3 regions of the Alteromonas sp. OM2203 genome follow, and region 3 is predicted to be linked to each of the others. Evidence: predicted binding sites of a transcription regulator. Region 3 holds the regulator's gene; each other region holds the start of a gene.
What was found. The regulator sigma-54, encoded in region 3, starts transcription at its own class of promoters, with help from an activator protein. The targets are predictions, from matches to a motif close to GTTGGCACGNNNNTNGNNT.
Positions count from the first base shown of each region.

Region 1: a site for sigma-54 is predicted at 5,475-5,493, ahead of ACM0P2_RS15445 (DUF2726 domain-containing protein). Genes of this name have one in related genera too.
Region 2: a site for sigma-54 is predicted at 5,947-5,965, ahead of glnA (glutamate--ammonia ligase). Genes of this name have one in related genera too.

Region 1 is NZ_CP183209.1:3,494,064-3,501,848, reverse strand. Features, by position in the region: gene ACM0P2_RS15480 (NAD(P)/FAD-dependent oxidoreductase) at 1-239, opposite strand, end outside; gene ACM0P2_RS15475 (GNAT family N-acetyltransferase) at 273-872, opposite strand; gene ACM0P2_RS15470 (DUF2721 domain-containing protein) at 869-1,270, opposite strand; gene ACM0P2_RS15465 (rhodanese-like domain-containing protein) at 1,432-1,836, opposite strand; gene ACM0P2_RS15460 (cobalamin-binding protein) at 1,895-2,890, opposite strand; gene ACM0P2_RS15455 (cobalamin biosynthesis protein CobD/CbiB) at 2,923-3,867, opposite strand; gene ACM0P2_RS15450 (5'-methylthioadenosine/adenosylhomocysteine nucleosidase) at 3,869-4,570, opposite strand; gene ACM0P2_RS15445 (DUF2726 domain-containing protein) at 4,737-5,324, opposite strand; gene ACM0P2_RS15440 (hypothetical protein) at 5,529-5,942, opposite strand; gene ACM0P2_RS15435 (FAD-dependent oxidoreductase) at 6,133-7,548, opposite strand; gene gltB (glutamate synthase large subunit) at 7,562-7,785, opposite strand, start outside.
Region 2 is NZ_CP183209.1:3,533,312-3,541,096, reverse strand. Features, by position in the region: gene ACM0P2_RS15665 (HD domain-containing phosphohydrolase) at 1-856, shown strand, start outside; gene glnG (nitrogen regulation protein NR(I)) at 990-2,399, opposite strand; gene glnL (nitrogen regulation protein NR(II)) at 2,389-3,474, opposite strand; gene ACM0P2_RS15650 (DUF4124 domain-containing protein) at 3,605-4,234, opposite strand; gene glnA (glutamate--ammonia ligase) at 4,470-5,879, opposite strand; gene typA (translational GTPase TypA) at 6,337-7,785, shown strand, end outside.
Region 3 is NZ_CP183209.1:805,723-813,507, reverse strand. Features, by position in the region: gene mlaF (phospholipid ABC transporter ATP-binding protein MlaF) at 1-770, opposite strand, end outside; gene ACM0P2_RS03615 (calcium/sodium antiporter) at 1,378-2,334, shown strand; gene ACM0P2_RS03610 (KpsF/GutQ family sugar-phosphate isomerase) at 2,337-3,317, shown strand; gene kdsC (3-deoxy-manno-octulosonate-8-phosphatase KdsC) at 3,318-3,866, shown strand; gene lptC (LPS export ABC transporter periplasmic protein LptC) at 3,863-4,441, shown strand; gene lptA (lipopolysaccharide transport periplasmic protein LptA) at 4,410-4,961, shown strand; gene lptB (LPS export ABC transporter ATP-binding protein) at 4,964-5,689, shown strand; gene ACM0P2_RS03585 (RNA polymerase factor sigma-54) at 5,763-7,244, shown strand; gene hpf (ribosome hibernation promoting factor) at 7,275-7,562, shown strand; gene ptsN (PTS IIA-like nitrogen regulatory protein PtsN) at 7,576-7,785, shown strand, end outside.

The DNA of each region.
Region 1 (7,785 bases), 1.9 Mb from region 3:
CGACCTGCGCAGCCAAAACCCAATGAATTTGCGTCGAGCAGTGCTACCTGTTGACTAGCTTCAGCAAGCGTCATTGCAGCCGACAGCCCAGTATATCCCCCTCCAATAACAAGGTAATCTGAACTTATATTTTTACTTAACGGTGGCAGCGTTTCAGGTTTGTGAGTGGCATGCCAGTAGCTTTCGGCTAGGGGCTGAGATGGTGAAACGCCGTGGGAAACTAAAGGGTCGTAAGGCATAAGAAACAAAAAGTAGTAAATACTCGATAAAGCTTAAAATTCAAGAAGCATTTCTGCGCCTTCACATTCGCAATATTCCGTGCATATAGGGCAGTCGTAGCCTTCATGAATAGAAGCATAGCGCCATTTATTGGGGTGTTTTTTTATAAGCTGCCCGCCATTTTTGGTGAAATACTTAAAAGCGCTATTGCCAGGGCTGGCCAGCCAAATGTGTGCTAGTCCCGCATCTGCGCCTTGTGCCTTTGCACACTCAATAGACTTATGCAGTAATTCGCTCCCAATTCCTTTACCTTGCATGTCTGGATCAACGGTGTTGCACTTAAAGTAGCAAACATTTTCAGCTGTCGCAGGCCACAAGGAAGGCGTGCACCATTCGTCGCTTTGCCATTGGTTGTGAGCAAAGGTTAAACGAAAACCAACCACGTTATTTTGATTCAGCGCCACCCAACTAGCGTTGATATCGCCTACAAAGCTTTTTGCGTAATAATCGGCTAGCAAGTCATTGGTAAGATAATTGTCGCCATGCACCTTATTACCCAGTGAAATTACACCTGCAAAGTGGATAGGCGAGAGTGGCGCGTAGGTTATATCACATTGCGCCAAAACGTTTTGATGCATAGGGGCTGACTTCATGACTTCTCTTTACTTGGAGTATGCTTTATCCCGTCTAGGTGAACATCCAGAGCCTCTACGGATATAAGTATTTCTCTCACGGACATCCACAGTGAATAAAGCAATGAAACTAGGCTTGCTGCGAAGACCCAATTGCCCACCTGCTGGTAAGTAAGATAAATGGCGAGCATCGAAACGACGCACAGAAAAAAACTCCCGACACCAGCTATTTGCATGCGTTTGATGAGTTGAATGCGTAAACGCAGGTTTTTGATTTGAGCTTGCGTATTATCGTCTCGTTCTTCTTTCGAGAAGTTTCTGATTATCGTGGCGAGCGTCAAAAAACGATTTGTATAGGCCAAAAGTAGCAATGAAATTGCTGGAAACAACATGGCTGGGGTAGAGATATCTATTTTCATAAGAGGGTTATACAATCGAAGAATAACGAGAGTGTATCACACGCTGTTATCAACACACAGCGCACAGCGTCTTAGGTAATGTGTGCTTGATTAGAGGGTGTTGAGCAACACTAACAAGCGTTAGTAAGCAAAAATAACCGTGTACGCAAGGGCCAATAAAGTTACATTCTATCGACCGTCATTCCTGCTGCACTCCAACCTAACATGTCGCCTTCCAAATGCATGACTTCAGAAAAGTCGAGGTCTTCTAATACTTTCATTGCGAGTTTGGCTCTTCTGCCAGAGCGACAATAAATGATGATAGGCTTATTCTTGTGATTTTCTAATTCGCTAAGGTAGTCGTTAATATTTTCGTGAGGCATATTTACTGCCCCTGGTATATGGCCATCTGCAAATTCTTGTGGAGAACGCACGTCGATAAGCAGCCAGTCTTTATTCGCAACGCGTTCAATGAGGTAAGGCGAGGCAGCGACAGATGCTTGTGAGGTCGCTTTTGCAGTACATTGAAGCGTTGCAAAGAGTGCAACACCGACAATAAAAAGAAAAAACACAACAACTATTCGCATGCTAGAAAAACTCTTACTCTCACTTCGAAATTAGACTTAAGTATAACGCTTATGCAATTTAGTTTATACCTTCACACAGCAATTTTAGTTCATTTATTAAACGCAAAGAAAAGCGACTGGTAACGTCAGGATCTACAACGAGCAACGGTGCGTCTAAGAAGTCACGGTGCTTGGCCCAAAAAACTTCAAGGTCTGTGCGTGTGCTCTTTGACGCCGCCACTAATACGTGAGGTTGCCTCATTAAAACATCTTTTACGCTTACCTGTGGATAGTCGACGGGGCTGTCGTGGAACAAGGTTTGGGCTCCGCATACATTAAGCAGTTTATTCGGCCATGCTCCCGGCCCAATAGACATAAGCGGCACCGTCCATGAATAATAGAATATGGGTTTATTGGCGACCTTTGCGTATTTCTCTTTTAGGGCGTTGAGTTCGTTAATAAATTTACCTGTTAGTGCGTTGGCACGTTTTTCTGTACCAGTCAGTTCGGCGAGTCTGTTTATTTCTCTGGGAATGTCTTCCAAATTTTCAACGTTACTGCTAAAAACCTCAAGCCCTAAAGAGGAGAGTTTGTGAATATCCTGAGGCTTATTTCCCCCATCCCAAGCGAGGATTAGATCGGGTTCAAGGGCTATTATAGTGGCGATATCTGCACCTTGATAGTCGGCTACGCGAAGAATAGCTTTGGCTTCCTCTGGAAAGTCACTGTAGTCGCTTACGCCCACAAGGTTTTTGCCTAGCCCTAAACTGAAAGCCCATTCAGTTAGGTGGGGAGCAAGGCTAACAATCTTCAATGAAGCGTCATCTTTTAACTTTATTTCATTATGCGCCGTGCTGCTTGTGCTAGCAGCATGTGACAGCATGCTTATGAATGCAGCCGAGAAACATAGATATATAACGCGTAAACTAAATGCATAGCGAAATACATTTAGCATTTTACTTTGCACTAGGTTGCTGCTTTTCTGACGCATCACTACATTTTTCATCGTTTGTTGAAGCCCATGAAATACTCGATTTATTTCATCACTGCGGATAGGTAGCAGTGGTCGCTGCACGGCCGTCGACTACTTTCACCATTAATTAAAAGCTAGGTTAGGGCCAAGGCCAAAATCGCAAGAGAAGCCACGGCCGTTGTTGCTAGCATCGCATACGTAATTGTAGATTTGGCAGCAATCATGTTTGAGTATTTCACATCGCCGTCGCCCCCAACTCGGGTATAACGAAACTTCCTATTTGCGTAAATTGCCGGCCCGCCAAGCTTTATATTGAGAACGCCGCCCATCAATGCAAGAAGTAACGAAGTTTTATCTTTTACTGGTGAACGTTTTATTGCACTCATCCCCTTGATTGGATGACTAACGAGAAGAGTTACTAATCCACCAAACAAGGCTGGTGGAAAGGTAAGTAAATAAACGAGTTTTCGCACCGGTCGGGCAAAATAAACCATGCTTGGCGTGCGATAATGCCATTGCCAAGACGTAAGTAACAGTAAACGATAGATAAGTGCACCAACTGGGCCAGTTACTACATAATAAAATATGACACCGCAGTAAAGATAAAGAAATTTCAGCCACAGCGACTCAATTGCGGCTTTAGCAATGCCAATATCAGACAAAGAGCCACATTGCCTCGCGGTCATTGTTTGCACCATCTCTCTTGCGAGAGACTTTTTATTTCTTCCCACACTTGCCAACACTCGTTTGTATTGTTGGCGCTGGTAGCCAAAATCGAGTAGCGCAATAAGAATGATGGCCTCGAAGAAAATAGGGTATTGGGCCATATAGACTAAAATGGCAATACAAGTTACCAATGGAGCAAGCAGGACAAGTGCAGCGAGAGTGCCTGAAATATAATGCTGGCTAGGGCCATAGTCGCGAGATGGTACGACTTTGCGCCCCATCTGTTGTACAAGGTAGCGCATTAGTGTTAGTGGATGAGTACTTTGGGGCCAGCGCCATATTGCGTCTACGGCGACAGCTAACCAAAGTACTAATAGCGACTGATATCTAGGGTCGCTAATAATGTCTGTCATCTTATTTTGCGAGGGCTTTTATCATCGCCATTACAAGCTGTGCTGAATTTTTGGCAGCAGTGTCTAAATATTCTTTGAAGCTAACCGATGATGTTTTTCCAGCAATGTCCGACAGCGAACGAATCACAAGAAATGGCGTGTCAAGCATGTAGCAAGTTTGGCCTATAGCGGCGCCTTCCATTTCAACTGCTTTCATATCAGGAAATTTCTCACGTAGTTCTGCCACGGCTTCATCGCTGCCGATAAATGCATCGCCAGTACAAATTAAGCCAGTTGTCGATTGAAGCGATGTAATTGTTGCCGCAGCATTATGTGCTGCTTCCATCAGTGTGGTATCACAACGAAAATCTTCAGGCATACCGGCACATTGACCTAGCTTATAACCAAAATGAGTCAGGTCGGCATCATGGTGAATGACGTGGCTAGCAATCACCAAATCGCCAATGTTGAGGGCTTTATCAAAACCACCGGCTGAACCGGTATTCACCACAGCATCGGGGGCGTACTGCTCAATAAGCACAGTGGTGGCAAGGGCTGCAGCAACTTTACCAATACCGCATTTAACTAACACAACGTCTAAGTCGTTAAGTGTGCCTTCATAAAATGTAAGGTGCTTCCATTGCGTTTCTTTTACATCGCAAAGTGACGCTTTAAGTAGCGCAACTTCTTCGTCCATTGCACCTAAAATACCAATTTTTTTCATAACTATACCGACGATGTTGAGGGGATTTAACGGGTGAATACGCTCTAAAGTGGTTTAATTGTATAAGGAAATCTTTAAAACTGACAGAAAAATGCCTTTGTTACTGCTATTTGAGAGTAAGAAAATAGCAATGTAACAAAGGCTAGGGGAAGTTAGGCTTGTTAGATTAAGCCGCCGCGGGTCTGCTTGAACGAATTGGGCGAGTTGGTCGCTTGGTCGGCTCAGGGTTATGAGTCGGCAATTGAGCCATCTTCTGCTGAAGGCGACGGTATGGAATGAGTTTATTTTCCAGACATTCGCGAATGTCATCTACCGTATAGCCAGACTTTACTTTAATTCTTGCGTGAGGAAGGCCAGCAGCGTCGAGCGCTCCTGTGACAAACCAGTCTTTCTGAGTTTTGTAGCCTTCTTTACCTTGGCTGTGAACTAAATCGATAGCCATTACAGGGCTCATATCTTGTTTGTTTACTAAAACAAAATCTAATTGACGGCTAGATGCTCTGCTTAACGCTTGGCTAGCCGTTTTTTTGTTGGTTGACTGTCGCACTGCAATGAGGTCGTTAAGGCGCACGCGGCACACAATTCTAAACTCTCTACCTACGGCCTGCTCTATTAGATTTAGGAACGTATGCTCCACAGGAGTAAATAATTGTGGCTTTCGTCTAAATGGAAACGCGACCCCGCCATCTGACAATTTAATGGCACCTAGCGCAACTAAAATAAGTAACATCATTAGAATAATTGCCAATTCCATCGTAACCCTCGCAAATATCAAAAAATAAAAGCCCGTGACAATTCGGTTGGTTAAGGTGCGCTAGTTTTTTGAAACTAACTCGAGCACTTTAGCTTTACCAGTGTCAGAAAAATGACACCAAGCATTGTCACCGTGTTGTACTTATCGAAATTGCAAGCCAGATGCCAACATGAGTAGTTTTACATGGCTTTTTAAACTGAGGGATTATTTACTGTTTGACGTAACCAGAATATCGATTTGGGAACCAGCATTATCGGGGCTTATTACTACCCTAATAGCCTTATCTTCAGACGTGAGTAACGTGCGCCCGCTAACGGGGGAGTGAGCTTTTAGCAAGGGATGTGCGGCTTGATAGAAACCGAGCATCTCCCGTGTGGAGCGTGGAGAATGGTAAACCATTACCGCTGTCATGCTTTCGTCAAATGCTTGGCATTGGCGGGCCTCTTCGGAAATTTTAACTTGCTGAAATTCCGATGGGCAAGACACTAAAGTAGGTTGCTTCGCAAAAGCGCTCTTTGAAGCAGCGTTAACCGAAACAGTATCGCCGTAGGATGAGCCACTTGTGCTTGCGAACACTGTCAAACATAGGGCGAGTTTTTTAATGTCTAAGTTCTTCATAAATAGCGTTTTGCGTAGTTTAATTCTTATTTGAATTTAGAATACTAGAGCCGTTGGTCCAGTACATCAACTAAACCTTGGTCTATTAACGTATGTTCTCAGCAGTTTTCGTATTTTCTGGGCACGCTAAAACAAAAAAGCTCGATAGTCAGACTATCGAGCTTTTCGTTAGCGGTTATTTTAGTGCTGCTTAAACGCCGATGTAGTCCATAATGCCTTCTGCGGCTTTACGACCTTCGTCAATTGCAGTAACAACCAGGTCACTACCACGTACCATATCGCCACCAGCAAACACCTGGGGATGAGAGGTTTGAAAGGCGAACTTACCTGCTGAAGGGGCGCGTACGCGTCCTTTTTCATCAAGCATGATGCCGAAATCTCCGAACCATGGTGCCGGGCTTGGTTGGAAGCCAAACGCAATGATAACTGCATCCGCTTCAAGTACGTGCTCTGAACCTTCTACTTCCACAGGGCGACGACGACCATTGGCATCTGGTGGCCCCATTTCTGTCTTAACGAGCTTAACGCCACAAGCTTTACCGTTTTCATCAACAGCAATGTCTAGCGGCTGGAGGTTAAATTTAAACTCTACACCTTCTTCCTTAGCGTTAACTACTTCTCGGCGTGATCCGGGCATACTCTCTTCGTCACGACGGTAAGCGCAGGTTACCTGTGCAGCGCCTTGACGGATTGACGTACGCACACAGTCCATGGTGGTATCACCACCACCTAATACAACTACGCGCTTGCCTTTCATATCAATGAAATCAGAGGGGGCTTTTTCAAGGCCCATTACGCGATTGGTATTAGCGATAAGGAAAGGTAGGGCTTCGTAAACACCTTCAACGTGCTCGTTGTCAAAGCCGCCTTGCATCGACTTGTAGGTACCCATGCCAAGGAAAACAGCATCGTATTTATCAAGCAAGTCTTGGAACTGGATGTCTTTACCGATTTCGGTATTAAGTACGAACTCAACACCCATCTCGGTAAAGATTTGGCGGCGTAGCTTTATTACGTCTTTCTCTAATTTGAAAGACGGAATACCAAACGTAAGTAGGCCACCGATTTCTTCGTATTTGTCGTAAACGACAGGTTTAACGCCGTTACGAACCAGAATATCAGCACATGCAAGGCCTGCAGGACCTGCACCCACGATAGCCACTTTTTTGTCGGTCCATACCACGTCTGACATGTCTGGGCGCCAACCCATTTTAAACGCAGTATCAGTAATATACTTTTCAATACTACCGATGGTGACCGCACCAAAATCGTCATTCAGCGTACAAGCGCCTTCGCAGAGCCTGTCTTGTGGGCAAACGCGACCACAGACCTCTGGCAAGCTGTTAGTTTTATGCGAAAGCTCTGCGGCTTCTAAAATTCGGCCTTCGTTAGCCAAGCTCAACCACTGAGGAATGTAGTTGTGCACGGGACACTTCCATTCGCAATAGGGGTTACCGCAGTCCAAGCAGCGATCTGCTTGGCCTTCGGTTTGAGATTGGCTAAGCGGCTGATAAATTTCCGCGAACTCATGTTTGCGTACCATGATCGGCTTTTTCGGCGGATCGATACGTTCAACATCGACAAATTGATATACGTTCTTTGCCATAAACTAAATCCTCTTACTGAGCCTGAATGCGTAATTCAGCACTTGAACGACTGATGTGACCAAGCAAGTTTTTCACATCACTGGTTTTTGGCTTAATAAGCTTAAAGCGTTTCAGCGTTGCGGCGAAATCAGTAAGCAACGATAACGAATGCTCGCTTCCTGTTTCTTCGTAATGCTGATTAATTAAGCCACGTAAGTGCTCAGCAAGAATTGCTTTATCTTCAATTGACATAACAT
Region 2 (7,785 bases), 1.8 Mb from region 3:
GGTATTGCTGACCATGGATAGGGTTAAAGCGTTTGTAGAAAGCGTAATGGCCAATGGTAGTGCTGAGTACGATGACAATCTTCATACCCAGCTAGTTTTGGCAATAAGCCGGGTGACACCTGAAAATTCATCTGATCATGAGAAGCGTCTAACAGAAGCCGTACTATTACTAAATCCGGCTCTAGATAGAGTGATTGACGATAACGAGCAATCCAATGCTCAAAATAAGCCGGTCACCCTTGCGGCAACGGGAATACCAAAAGACATTAGTAGCGAAAAAAAGCAGGATATTCTGTTTTTCCGAGATCTAATGCAGTCTATAGAGCGCCGTTCAGATTACTGGGCTGGGCGTGGTGATCGGGTCGCAAAACTTGCTATGTACATTAATGACGTGGCCGAAAATCCTATTGACGAGGACCAGCTTGCCGTTGCCAGTTACGTTCACGATTTCGGTATGGCATTTATGCCTCTAAAGCTACTCCATAAAGGAGATGCTCTTAGCGATAACGAGTTTAATCTTATGCGCTCTCACGTATATAAGAGTGCGCGTTTGTTAGAGCATTTAGACCAGTGGGATATGGCGCGCAAAATTGTGATGCAGCATCACGAGCGTACTGATGGAACCGGTTATCCACTCGGGCTTAAAGAAGACGATATTTGTGAAGGCGCAAAGTTACTCGCTATAGTGGATACCTATGACGCCATGACTCATCCCAGAGCTCACAATGAAGATAAGGTGTTATCAAAAAAAGAGGCGGTGATTGAAATTAACCGCAGCGCCAAAGGCCAGTTCAGCATGAAATGGGTGAGAATTTTCAACCAGGCAATGACGGCGCTTTTGACCAAAGGACATTAACAACCTGCAGTCTTTTTGGGTGAGCTTTTAATAGAAGGCTAAAAGCTATTCAAAAATGATTGGCAAGTCAGACAAATAAAAATAGCAGGCCTGCGTCTGCTATTTTTGAGGTTTGCCTAACTCAACCAGATAATTAGTTTACACCGAGTTCTTTGAGCTTTCTTGTTAACGTGTTGCGGCCCCAACCTAAACGCTTAGCAGCATCTTGCTTATGGCCGTGTGTGTGATGCAGTGCTCGCTCAAGCATAACGCGCTCAAACGTCAGCATCGCGTCGTTAAGAATATTGTGATGACCGTCACGAAGTTGCTTATCCGTCCAGCTAGCCAACAAATCTGGCCACTCCCCCGATTCTGTGCTCGGTTTCTCTATCGCGTTGTCATTATGGATCTCTGGTGGTAAATCGCTAGGCAGAACTTCTTGACCACTTGCCATCACAGTAAGCCATCGGCACACGTTTTCTAATTGTCTGACGTTACCTGGCCATGATAGCTGCGACATGACGCGTTCAGCTTCTTTAGAAATACTCTTAGCTTCTACATCCAGCTCCTTTGCCGCACGACGTAAGAAGTGTCGCGTTAGCAGGGGAATGTCTTCTCTGCGTTCACTAAGAGAGGGGAGATGTACGCGAATTACGTTTAAGCGGTGGAACAAATCTTCCCTAAATTTTCCTTCAGCAACACGCTGTTCTAAATTTTGGTGGGTTGCTGCAATAATGCGTACGTCCACACTCACCGATTGATGACCGCCAACGCGATAAAACTGGCCATCAGCAAGTACACGCAACAGTCGAGTTTGCACATCTAACGGCATGTCACCAATTTCATCTAAGAATAGCGTACCGCCGTCAGCTTGTTCAAAGCGACCTTGGCGAGCTGCTTGTGCACCAGTGAATGCACCTTTTTCATGTCCGAATAATTCAGACTCTACAAGGTCAGCGGGAATAGCAGCCATGTTCAGCGCAATAAAGGGTTTACTTGCTCTAGGGCTGTGCCTGTGAAGCGCATGTGCAACCAGCTCTTTACCTGTGCCAGATTGTCCGTTAATGAGCACGCTGATTGAAGAGCGTGAGAGGCGGCCAATGGCGCGAAACACTTCCTGCATAGCAGGGGCTTCGCCGATGATCTCGGTCACCACATCTTCAGGCTGTGCTTTTGATACGTTTGATTGTTCCCGAGAGTGGGCAAGTGCCCGCTGGGTTAATGTAACCGCTTCGTCTATGTCGAAAGGTTTTGGTAAATATTCAAACGCACCCTTTTGATAAGCGTTTACAGCGCTATCAAGATCAGAATGCGCTGTCATGATTATAACGGGAAGCATAGGGTGCGAAGAATGCACTTCGTTCAATAAAGTCATGCCGTCCATTTGTGGCATTCTAATATCTGAAATGATGACTTCAGGGGCTTGGCCGCTTTGAAGTTGAAGTAATAAATCTTCAGGGTTTTCAAAACTTAAACAGCTTATTTCAGCTGCCTGTAAGGCCTTTTGCAGCACCCAACGAATAGAACTGTCGTCATCGACAATCCACACAGACTCATTCGTCATCGTCTGTCTCCTTACGATCGATTGGTAGATAAATTACGAACTCAGTGTGACCAGGGTAGCTGTCTACATCTATTTTGCCGCCGTGGTGGTTGATTAGGGTCTGTGATATTGACAAACCCAGCCCAGAGCCATTCTGTTTACTTGTGACCATGGGGTAGAAAAGTGTGTCTTTAATTTCCGGCGGAATGCCCGGTCCGTTATCAATAATCTTTATTTTTGCCACTAGCGCATAACGTTTTGTTTGAATCGTCATCTGGCGCTCTATGCGTGTTACTAATTTTATTTCTGGATTAGGCGTTTCGCTTTCTGTTAGCGCCTGAACACTGTTGCGAACAATATTGAGCACCGCTTGCTGGATCATATCTGGATCGAGCATCAGTGGCGGTATACTCGGATCATAATCGCGAACAATGGCAATAGGACTATCGGAGTCAAATCGCATAAGGCTGCGGATTTTTTCAAGGGCCTGATGCACGTTGCTTTCTTCGAATCGTGGCAGTGAATTGGGCCCTAGTAGACGGTCAACCAAGTTGCGAAGACGATCAGATTGCTCAATGATCATGCTGGTAAATTCTTTGTGCTCGTCGTTTAGCTCTTTTTCTAAAAGCTGTGCTGCGCCGCGAATGCCGCCAAGTGGGTTCTTAATTTCGTGAGCAAGGCCACGCACTAGTTCTCGGGCAGCATAATGCTGTGCGTTTTGCAGTGTTTCTCGCGTTATGCGCTTTTGCTGATCAATTTTTTTAACTTCAAATAGCAGGCGTGGGCCGTCTTCAAAGTGCAAATTCGTTACAGTCAAATCAGCAGATACGTAGCGGTTATCTCTAAACGCCAATTTAATTTCATTCTCGGTGAAATCTTCACCTTTCCTTATAGCGGCTTTAAGGCGGGTGGTCTCTATTGTGCCCGGTAGAAAGAAGTCTTGAAGTGGGTGTCCGATAAGCTGTTTTAACCCAGTTTCAAACAAAGCTTCACCCGCATGGTTGGCATAAACAATCGTAAGTTTATTGTCTACCATCACCAATGCGGTGTTTAAGCTATTGATTAGCTGTTGTGTTTCTAACTCGGTGGAATGCATCCGAGCTCGTCTCCTTTGCACCATGTTCGTGCATTGTAGCTTGCAATGATGCGGTGCGCGAATAAAGAACTCAGCAATAAATATTCACTGAACCTCTGTGGTGCGCTTGCATAACAATGGTTGCACGCTATTAGTTATTAATTAACGCCGATGCCTGATGAAGGTAAAGGGTTTGAACTGGAGACGATGCAAGAGTCTTGCCCGTATTGTTAGTTAGTTCAACTTTGTAGGTGTGTGCCCCACGATGGATACCAGATAACTTAAAAACGCCGGAATTATTGCTAGCAATTGGGGCATCATCAAGAATTAACCGATAGATAGGTGCTTTAGGTGCACCAGTTTGAGTCGCTGAAATGGTAATTTCACCTAAATTATTTCGGATTGTCGCCTCAGGTGCTGGAGATTTGATTACTACGCGGTATTTCGGCTTTGGTGCATCGGGCTTGAGTGGTGGTGGCGGGGGAACTTTCGCAGCGGTAACTACGTTCTGTGTTTTTTCATCAAACGCTAATGGCTCTGCATTTTTTTGCGGCTTATCGGTGTAAGTAACAGATCCATCTTTTCCAACTACTTTATAGATTGTTGTAGAAGAAGAGGTTCCAGCGACGGGTGCATTGACGCCTTCAGCTGAGTCGTTCATTTGTGCATCTTGCTGCGTACTTTTTTGTTCATTATCTTGACTTATCGCAGTGGCCTTTAAAGGAAGCAGCCCATAGCTAGCCAGCGTCAGCAGAGATAGTAAGCAGATATTTCGCGTCATGTTTTGCACGTGTTGTTACCTAATCAATGAATTGTTGGGCTGCCTGTTAATTACCTTTGGCCGATCACTTAATTGGTCTGGCTAGATATGACTAAAGCAAGCGCATACTAAATTCTGCCAAAAAGGGGGCTCTATTAGTACTTTTTACCGAAACCACATAACCATAGTAGATAATTAGCGCGCATAAAAAAAGCCCGCAAAGCGGGCTTTAGTATATATCGCTATACAGGTGTGATTACACGCTGTAGTACATATCAAACTCAACTGGGTGAGTTGTCATGTTAAGTTTGGTTACTTCTTCAGACTTAAGGTCGATGTATGCATCGATCATGTCGTCTGACATAACGCCGCCGGCTTTAAGGAAGTCACGGTCGTTATCAAGCGCTTCAAGCGCCATTTCTAGCGAGCTTGCAACTGTTGGGATTTCCGCTGCTTCTTCTGCAGGTAGGTCATACAAATCTTTATCCATTGCATCGCCAGGGTGGATCTTGTTCTTAATTCCATCAAGACCAGCCATAAGCATTGCAGTGAACGCTAGGTATGGGTTAGCTGTTGGGTCAGGGAAGCGAACTTCGATACGACGCGCTTTATCACTAGTTACGTGTGGAATACGAATAGACGCTGAGCGGTTACGTGCTGAGTAAGCAAGCATTACCGGCGCTTCGAAGCCAGGAACTAGACGCTTGTATGAGTTAGTCGACGCGTTTGCAAATGCGTTGATTGCACGCGCGTGCTTAATGATACCGCCAATGTAGTAAAGTGCTTCTTCAGAAAGACCTGCGTACTTGTCACCCGCGAAGATGTTCACGCCATCTTTAGAGATAGACTGGTGGCAGTGCATACCAGAACCGTTATCGCCAACAAGTGGCTTAGGCATAAAGGTAGCAGTTTGGCCGTATGCATGTGCAACGTTGTGAACTACATACTTGTAAACTTGAATTTCATCAGCTTTCTTAACTAGCGTGTTGAATTGGCATGCAATTTCGTTTTGGCCAGCTGTTGCTACTTCGTGGTGGTGCGCTTCGATTACAAGGCCCATTTCTTCCATTACTAAGCACATAGCTGCACGGATGTCGTGCGCAGAATCTACTGGTGGTACTGGGAAGTAACCGCCTTTAACGCCTGGGCGGTGTGCCATGTTGCCGCCTTCGAATTCTTCACCTGAATTCCATTTGGCTTCTGCAGAATCGATCTTATAGAAAGAACCCGCCATGTCTGTGTGGAAGCGAACGTCGTCGAAAAGGAAAAACTCTGGCTCAGGACCGAAGAATACAGTGTCACCAATGCCTGTTGACTTTAGGTACTCTTCTGCGCGACGAGCAACTGAACGAGGATCGCGCTCATAACCTTCCATAGTAGAAGGCTCAACGATGTCACAACGAATGTTTACTTGTGTTTCTTCAGCAAACGGGTCTACAACACAGCTGTCCGCATCTGGAAGAAGAACCATGTCTGATTCATTGATGCCTTTCCAGCCAGCGATTGAAGAACCGTCGAACATTTTACCTTCTTCGAAAAACTCTTCATCAACTAGGCCCGCAGGGATAGATACGTGTTGTTCTTTACCTTTTGTATCGGTAAAACGTAAATCTACAAACTTCGCTTCACTTTCTTTAATAAGCTCTAATGCCTTATCAATCGACATCGTGTCCTCCAGGTTTAATGTAAAAAATGCGGGATGATCAGCTTCACCCCAACAGTGAAAAAAGTGAAAGCGATTATCATGCCATCTATATGCATGCCGATTTCTGTGGCATAGCGGGGCACCTATCACTTCCTTTTAAGTTGAAATGCACCATAACTGTGCGCTCTTGCACCCTTGTGGTGATTTGCTCTTTTTTTACGATAATCAGCCTAGAATACTTTGCAGCATATGGCTACCTAATATGTTCAATCCGGTGCAACATAAGTGTTCAATAGTTGAACAAGTGATTGAAAATCAATAAAACGTGTCCACATCAAAAAAAAAGATGCGCAAATGCCGTGGTTTTTCTGTACAATCCGCGCAAATTTTCTATCTGCATTTTTTTGCAACAAATCTAACGCATACTCCTTTCCACTGAATTGCAGTAGTCGTTGATTTACACAGGCTCTATATAAGCATGAATACCACTGATATAAATAAGTTGCGTAACATCGCAATCATCGCCCACGTTGACCACGGTAAAACGACCCTGGTAGACAAACTGTTACAGCAGTCTGGCACCCTTGAATCTCGAGGTGAGCAAGAAGAACGCGTAATGGACTCGAACGACATCGAGAAAGAACGTGGCATTACCATCCTAGCTAAGAATACAGCGATCAACTGGAACGACTACCGTATCAATATCGTCGATACTCCAGGACACGCTGACTTTGGTGGTGAAGTAGAGCGCGTAATGTCAATGGCCGACTCTGTACTTCTACTTGTAGATGCACAGGAAGGTCCAATGCCGCAAACGCGTTTCGTAACGCAAAAGGCGTTTGCCCAAGGTCTTAAGCCAATTGTTGTTATCAATAAAATCGACAAGCCAGGTGCTCGCCCTGATTGGGTAATAGACCAAGTTTTCGATTTGTTCGACAACTTAGGTGCTACTGACGATCAACTGGATTTCCAAGTTGTTTATGCGTCTGCACTAAACGGTTGGGCATCACTTGATGCAGATACTAAAGAAGACGATATGACGGCATTGTTCCAAACTATCGTCGACCAAGTATCTCCACCTGATGCAGATATCGACGGCGCATTCCAAATGCAAATTTCTCAGCTTGATTACAACTCTTATGTAGGTGTAATCGGCGTTGGTCGCGTTAAGCGCGGTTCTGTGAAGACTAACCAACAAGTCACTATCGTTACTGCCGATGGTCAAAAGCGCAACGGAAAAGTTGGCCTAGTTTATGGCTACCTTGGTCTTGCTCGTCATGAGGTGAGTTCTGCTCACGCGGGTGACATTATTGCAATTTCTGGTCTTGGTGAACTGAAGATCTCTGACACCATCTGTGACGTGAACACGGTAGAAGCGCTTCCTCCACTATCGGTTGATGAGCCTACAGTAACCATGACGTTCCAAGTAAACACGTCACCGTTTGCGGGTAAAGAAGGTAAATACGTAACGTCACGTAACATTCTTGAGCGTCTAACCGATGAGTTAGTACACAACGTTGCACTTCGCGTAGAAGAGACGCAAGATCCGGACAAATTCCGCGTATCAGGTCGTGGTGAGCTTCACCTAGGTATACTTATCGAGAACATGCGTCGTGAGGGTTACGAGCTTGCAGTATCACGTCCAGAAGTAATCTTGAAAGAAGTTGACGGTGAAACACAAGAGCCCTTCGAAACCTTGACCATCGACTGTGAAGAGCAGCACCAAGGTTCTATTATGGAGCAACTGGGTCTTCGTAAAGCTGAAATGACAGATATGTCACCAGATGGTAAAGGTCGTGTGCGTATCGACTTCATTATTCCAAGCCGTGGCCTAATTGGTTTCCAAACTGAATTTATGACGATGACGTCAGGTTCTGGCTTGCTTTACCACACGTTCGATCACTACGGTCCTTATAAGGGCGGTGTC
Region 3 (7,785 bases):
AAATCAGGTGCAGGGTAGTGAAATGGCACTGGACCATCTGCTTTACCTTTTAAGAACTGTTGTACCAGCTCAGAATCACTTTCTTTGATTTCTTGAGCCGTACCCTCACCTATTACGCGCTTATCAGCCAGTATATAAATATAATCTGCAATAGTGAGTACTTCGGTTACGTCATGAGTAACAACGATACTTGTTAGGCTAAGCGCATCGTTAAGCTCACGAATAAGCTTTACTAAGACCCCCATGGAAATAGGGTCTTGGCCTGCAAATGGCTCGTCATACATGATTAAATCAGGATCAAGCGCTATCGCTCTTGCAAGTGCAGCCCTGCGCGCCATACCACCAGATAATTCGCTTGGCATAAGTTGAGCAGCACCGCGCAATCCCACAGCCTGTAGCTTTAAAGCGACAATGGTCGCGATAATATCTTCAGATAACTTGGTATGCTCGCGAAGCGGAAACGCAACATTGTCGAACACGCTCATGTCGGTGAAAAGTGCGCCGCTCTGAAACAGCATACTCATTCTTCGGCGCGTGTTGTAAAGGGACTTTCTCGACATAGAAACAATCGAGTCACCATCGAATCTCACGTCGCCTTCATCTGGCGTTAACTGCCCGCCAATAAGGCGCAGCAACGTTGTTTTACCTATACCACTAGGCCCCATTACCGCAGTAATTTTACCTTTGGGTACTTTGAGCGAAATGCCGTCATATATAACGCGGTCAGCACGCTTGAAAGTTAGGTTATCTACTTCAACTAAATGATCCATAAGTACTTAAATGTCGACCCCTGACGAAAGAAAGTGGCTGTAAAAATTTCACCCACACTGCACTTTTAAAAGAGTAATTGAATAGGTTGCCTAGCGTATTCAATTTCTATGCCTTAAACATTTTACTGTAAATGTATACTCTTGAGTTTACTTTAAGAACACATAATACCAATAAAGTTTACTCGGCAGTGTAGTTTATCAACACGATTGGTAAAAAGTCGTGGCTGGGCGATGTGATTTAGTGTCATTGTACGCTTTTTCAAGCCCCTCGCAAAAGTCAAAAAGTTACAAGTTATGTTCGATTAAGACGAATGTAAGGTCACGCGCGCTCAAGCGCACTTCTTATATAAGACAACAAGTCGAAAGTGAGTGAGCACGTCTATCGTATTTGATAGTTTGTTAATGGAAACTGAACACCAACATGCAGTGTTGCTGCTATCGCTGCCAATCAAAGGCAACGAACGAGGACTAATTTGTCGATTTACTCTTCATTTAACACAGGTTTTTACCATTTCGCAGCATTTGATAAAAATAAAGTAATGCGAGCATAGGCAAATGGCACTCTTTTTGCGACAATCTAGCGAAATACTTTTTATTACAGGTTGTTGTGCTTTTAAACATCGTCATTTTTCTTATTGGGCTGATTGTACTTAGTTGGAGCGCTGACCGTTTTGTTTATGGTGCTTCAGCGCTAGCAAAGAACATCGGTATTTCACCTATGATGATCGGTTTAACGATTGTCGCTATGGGGTCTTCTGCGCCTGAAATCGTGGTATCCGCCATTGCCTCTGTAAATGGTAATATGAATACCGCTGTAGGAAACGCGCTGGGCTCGAACATTACCAACGTCGCTCTTGTCCTTGGCATAACAGCATTGGTTAAGCCGCTGATTGTTTCATCAACAACGTTAAAGCGAGAGCTTCCGGCTCTTCTTATTATTTCCCTTATTGCTATCGGCTTTTTGTTCGATGGCGAACTTAAGTCTTACGAGGGCATTATTCTACTTGCTCTGTTTATTTTTGTATTAGCCATGATGGCCTGGCTGTCGCTACAAGTAGACAAAGAAGACCCGTTGATAGCTGAAACAGCTGACGAAATACCTAAAGGCGTTTCAAATACATCTGCGCTTATATGGATTGGTGTGGGTCTGGTCATTTTGCCCCTGAGTGCACATTTTTTGGTGAACTCCGCTGTAGAAATTGCAAGGTATATGGGGATATCTGACTTGGTGATTGGTTTAACTATCATTGCTTTTGGCACCAGCCTTCCAGAACTTGCTGCAAGCATTGCCGGCGTACTCAAAGGTGAGGATGATTTAGCCCTTGGTAATATTATTGGTTCTAATATCTTCAACCTGCTCGCCGTACTTGGAATGCCGGGGTTAATAGCGCCAGGCTTGTTGGATCCAGATGTCTATAATCGAGATATGTACGTAATGCTTGGACTAACGCTACTGCTATTCTTGTTCAGCTTTGATTTAATCGGTAAGCGTACAATATCAAGAACGAATGGATTTATACTTCTTGCTTGCTTCATTGGCTACCAATTCTGGCTGTTCGGATAATCATGAATACACAAACTCAGATGAACTATATCGACTCAGCAAAACGCGTTATCGACATTGAAACGCACGCTATAGCGAACCTTGCAGAACGTTTAAACGACAATTTTATTGCAGCATGCGATATTCTATACCACTGCAAGGGAAAAGTTGTTGTTAGCGGAATGGGGAAATCTGGGCATATAGGAAACAAAATCGCTGCCACGCTGGCAAGTACAGGCACACCCGCTTTTTTCATGCACCCTGGTGAAGCCAATCATGGTGACTTGGGAATGTTGAGTAAGGGTGATGTTTTATTAGCTATTTCTAATTCTGGTGAAACAAACGAATTAGTTAACTTGCTGCCAGTCGTTAAAAGACTGGGAATTCAAGTGGTAGCGATGACAAACAGCGCGTCAAGTTCATTAGGCCAACACGCTGATGTAGTGCTCGATATCAGTGTGGATAAAGAAGCCTGCTCATTAGGCCTAGCCCCTACATCAAGCACCACGGCCACCTTAGTTATGGGCGATGCGCTTGCTGTGGCTCTTCTCGATCAGAAAGGGTTCACGTCTGACGATTTCGCATTGTCACACCCGGGGGGGAGTCTAGGAAGAAAGCTGTTGCTTAAAGTGCATGACATCATGCTTACTGGTAGCGATATTCCGCTTGTTAGTTTGAATGCTTCAGTGGCTGACGCACTTCTTGAAATTTCCAAAAAAGGCCTTGGGATGACGGGCGTTATTGCCTCTGATGGTACACTTACTGGTGTATTCACTGACGGTGATTTACGCCGAATTCTAGACGCTCGTATTGACGTTCACGGTGCCTCGGTTGAAAGTGTAATGACAAAAGGCGGTAAAACAACCACTTCTGAGCAACTCGCTGTAGAGGCGCTTAACTTGATGGAAGCCCATAAAATCAGTGCGCTTATGGTAACAGATTCTCAGCGCAAACCCGTGGGAGCCTTTAATATGCATATGCTACTCAAAGCGGGAGTGCTATAAATGCCAGCAACCTTATACACAGAAATGAATGACACACTTTTCACTCAACTATCGAAGATTAAATTATTGGTATGTGATGTGGATGGTGTGTTTTCAGATGGCCGAATTTATTTAGGCAATGCGGGCGAAGAACTAAAGGCCTTTCATACGCGAGATGGCTACGGCGTCAAAGCCTTGGTAAGCCATAATGTTAATGTCGCTGTCATCACGGGTCGTCGTTCAGCCATTGTTGAAAACAGAATGAAAGCATTGAATGTGGCGCACATTATTCAAGGTGAGGAAAACAAGGCCGAGGCTTTGAGCGCACTAATGGAAAATCTCGAACTAAATGCCGATGACGTGGCAGCAGTTGGCGATGATATGCCTGACACAGGTATGTTTAAGCATGTAGCAGTCAAGATTGCGGTTGCCGATGCGCATCCTTTTGTCGCTAAACAAGCCAACTGGATTACCACACTCCCGGGGGGGTTTGGTGCGGTTCGTGAAATATCGGACACCATTTTACAAGCCAAGGGTGTGGCGAATGAAATATTCGGAGCAAGTGTATGAGCCAATTTGGCTTTAATCGCTTAGGACTCAGTATATCTTCGCTTTTTATTCTAGCGATGTTGATGTATGTACCAACATGGATGGAAGAGGAGCCAGAAGCGCAGAGCAGTGGTGAAAATGACGCATTAAAGCCCACTTATAAAGCGAAAAATTTAACCACGACCCTCTACAATCAAGAGGGGGAGCTGAACCATAAGGTTTTTGCTGAATCAATGGAGCATTACGACCAACTAGGTTTTGTCTTGTTTCAACAACCTAGATATACCCTTTATACCGAAAATGCAACGTCTCCTTGGGTTGTTACGGCTAAAGAAGGCACACTCTACAACAACGAGCTTATTCAGCTGGAAAATCGCGTTGTTATTGAGAACCAAACGAGCGATGATTTTGTCCAAAGCTTATCAACCGAATATATTCAAATAAATTTGGACACCAAACAAATGACTTCTGACCAGCCCGTTGAAATACAAGGTACTCAGTACGTTATTTTGAGCAATGGGTTTAACGCGAATTTACGCACACAAGAATACGAGCTATTAGATCATGTACAAACCACTTATTCCCCTAGCAACTAGCCTTTTTCTTGCCATCGCTAGCGGTGCGGTGATCGCGAGCGAAGACGACTTTTCGCAGCCCATAAAAATAGGTTCAAACACCCAGTTTATTGATGGGAAAAACAAGACTGCACTTTATAAAGAAGACGTTCTCATCACACAGGGTTCACTACTGATTGAAGCGGACGAAGTTGAAGTTATCGCCAGTGAAGGTAGCGGTCGTGAAATTTTCATCGCTAGAGGCAAACCGGCGAGCTACTCTCAAACTTTAGAAGACGGCACGCCTGTTTCGGCAAAAGCCAATGAAATTCGTTACGAGGTTATTAACCGCACCATTTCTCTCGCTGGCAATGCCGAACTTCAGCAAGACACGAGTAAAGTGCAAGGTGACAACATTACATTTGATATGATTACCGAGCAATTGCTTGCTACTGGCGGCAGCGGAGAAGATGGTGAAGGTCGCGTTACGACGGTATTTACGCCTGACACCATTCGTAAAACATCGAAAAAGCAAGACAAAGATAGTGAGGACAACAAATAGCCATGGCCACTCTTAGCGCAACTAACCTTGCTAAGGCTTATAAATCTCGTCAAGTGGTGAGAGACGTTAGCCTTTCTGTTTCTACAGGGCAAATTGTTGGTCTTCTTGGTCCAAACGGCGCTGGTAAGACCACCACGTTTTATATGATTGTAGGTCTGGTACCCCTGGACAAAGGCAAGATTGAAATTGACGAAAACGAGCTCACTCATCAACCCATGCATGAGCGCGCACGCCGCGGAATTGGCTACCTTCCACAAGAGGCATCAATATTTAGAAAGTTGACCGTTCACGAAAATATCATGGCAATTTTGCAAACTCGTAAAGATTTAAATTCACACCAGCAAGAAGAAGAAGCTGACGCACTACTTGATGAATTTAATATCAACCATATACGTAATAGTGCGGGTATGAGTTTGTCGGGTGGTGAGCGACGCCGGGTGGAGATAGCACGAGCGTTAGCGGCAAATCCACAATTTATTTTATTAGACGAACCATTCGCTGGTGTTGATCCAATATCAGTTAATGATATAAAGAAGATAATACAACATCTTCGTGATAGAGGAATTGGTATCCTTATCACTGACCATAACGTACGAGAAACATTGGATGTTTGCGAAAAAGCGTACATTGTGAGTCATGGCGAGCTTATTGCGCAAGGAACAGCGGAACAGGTTTTAAGTAATCAAAAAGTAAGGGATGTATACCTAGGCGAACAATTCAGGCTATAGTTAATGTAACCGAATTGTCATTTTTCAATTTCGCTCTGGTATATTCAATTTAGAGCATTTAAATAAGACGTAGATGAAACCATCTTTACAGCTAAAATTTAGCCAACAACTTACCATGACACCTCAGCTTCAGCAGGCTATTAAATTGCTGCAGCTGTCTACTCTTGATCTTCAACAGGAGATTCAAGAGGCGCTTGACTCTAACCCACTGTTAGAAGTTGAGGAAGGTAATGACGAGCCTCAATCAGAAAAGAACAATCTCGATAATGATGATGGAGCATCAGAAGCGTCTGCTACTGCATCAAGCGACACCCTGGAAGCCGGAGATGCGTTAGAAAAAAACGATCTCCCTGACGAGTTGCCTATCGACAGTACGTGGGATGAGTATTATTCCGCATCTTCAGCGCCAGCGCCAGGTCCATCAAGTGATGATGAACAGATTTTCCAAGGCGAAACTACTGACGATATTCAAGAACACCTTTCTTGGCAGATGCGCCTGACCCATTTCTCGGAAACTGACCGGGCAATTGCAACGGCGATTATTGACTCGATTGATGAATCTGGCTATCTAACCGTCTCTCTTGAAGAAATTCTTGATGCGGTAAACGATGATGACTTAGAAGAGCCTATAGAGATGGACGAAGTAGAGTGCGTATTAAAGCGTATTCAAATGTTCGACCCCATTGGTTCTGGTTCACGGACACCTCAAGAGTGTTTAATGGTTCAGCTTCGCCAATTTTCAGACGATACGCCGTGGCTCGCTGAAGCGAAGCAGTTAATCGAAGAGTACTCTGACCTTCTTAGTAGCAAAGACTATCGCACGTTAATGCGTAAGAGTCGCCTGAAGGAAGATCAGCTGCGTGAGGCTATGCGTTTGTTACAAACCTTGAATCCTCGCCCAGGTAGTGCTTTAGTTACTAAAGAGCCTGAATATGTTATTCCTGATGTTTCAGTCGCCAAAAAGAATGGTCGTTGGGTGGTAGAATTAAACCCCGACAGCCTGCCTAAATTAAGCGTGAATCAACAGTACGCTGCGATGAGTCGTCGTGCAAAGAACAGTAGCGACTCTCAATTCATCCGCTCACACATGCAAGAAGCCAAGTGGTTCATAAAGAGCCTAGAGTCACGCAATGAAACCCTGATGAAGGTTGCGAATTGCATTGTGCAGCAGCAGATGGGTTTTTTCGAGCACGGCCCGGAAATGATGAAACCAATGGTGTTAAATGATGTCGCAGAAATGGTAGATATGCACGAATCGACTATTTCTCGTGTGACGACGCAAAAATACATGCACACACCACGTGGTATTTTTGAACTGAAGTACTTCTTTTCAAGTCACGTTGCGACAGAGTCTGGTGGTGAGTGTTCATCCACCGCTATTCGAGCATTGATCAAGAAGCTGGTGGCCGCTGAAAATGTTAGCAAGCCGCTAAGTGATAGCAAGATTGCTTCATTGTTGGCCGAGCAAGGCATAAAAGTCGCTCGGCGGACAATAGCAAAATACCGGGAATCGTTATCGATCCCGCCGTCGAACCAACGCAAAAGCCTTATTTAAACGGGCTCTATAATATAAGGAAGACGAAATATGCAAATCAACCTTACTGGTCATCATGTCGAAATCACCGACTCTTTGCGTAATTATGTCGATACGAAGTTCAGCAAACTTGAACGTCACTTTGATCACATTTCTAATGTGCATGTCATCCTGAACGTTGAAAAATTAAATCAAAAAGCCGAAGCGACTGTTCATTTAAGTGGCGCAGAAGTATTCGCATCCTCAGAAAACACCGACATGTATGCGGCGATTGACAGCATGGTTGATAAACTCGACCGGCAAGTAATCAAGCATAAGGAAAAACTGAAAAAACATTAGTAGTTAATTAAGCATGGACATACAAGCCATCGTAAGTCTGGACCGCACTGAATGTGCGGTTCAGTGTAATAGTAAAAAACGAATTCTTGAGATAATCGCAGATATTGCCGCCAAAAATAATGAGAACATCGACTCGGCGACGGTACTCAACAGTCTAATGTCTCGAGAGCGTATGGGAAGCACGGGTATCGGTAACGGTATTGCCTTGCCTCACGGACGTTTA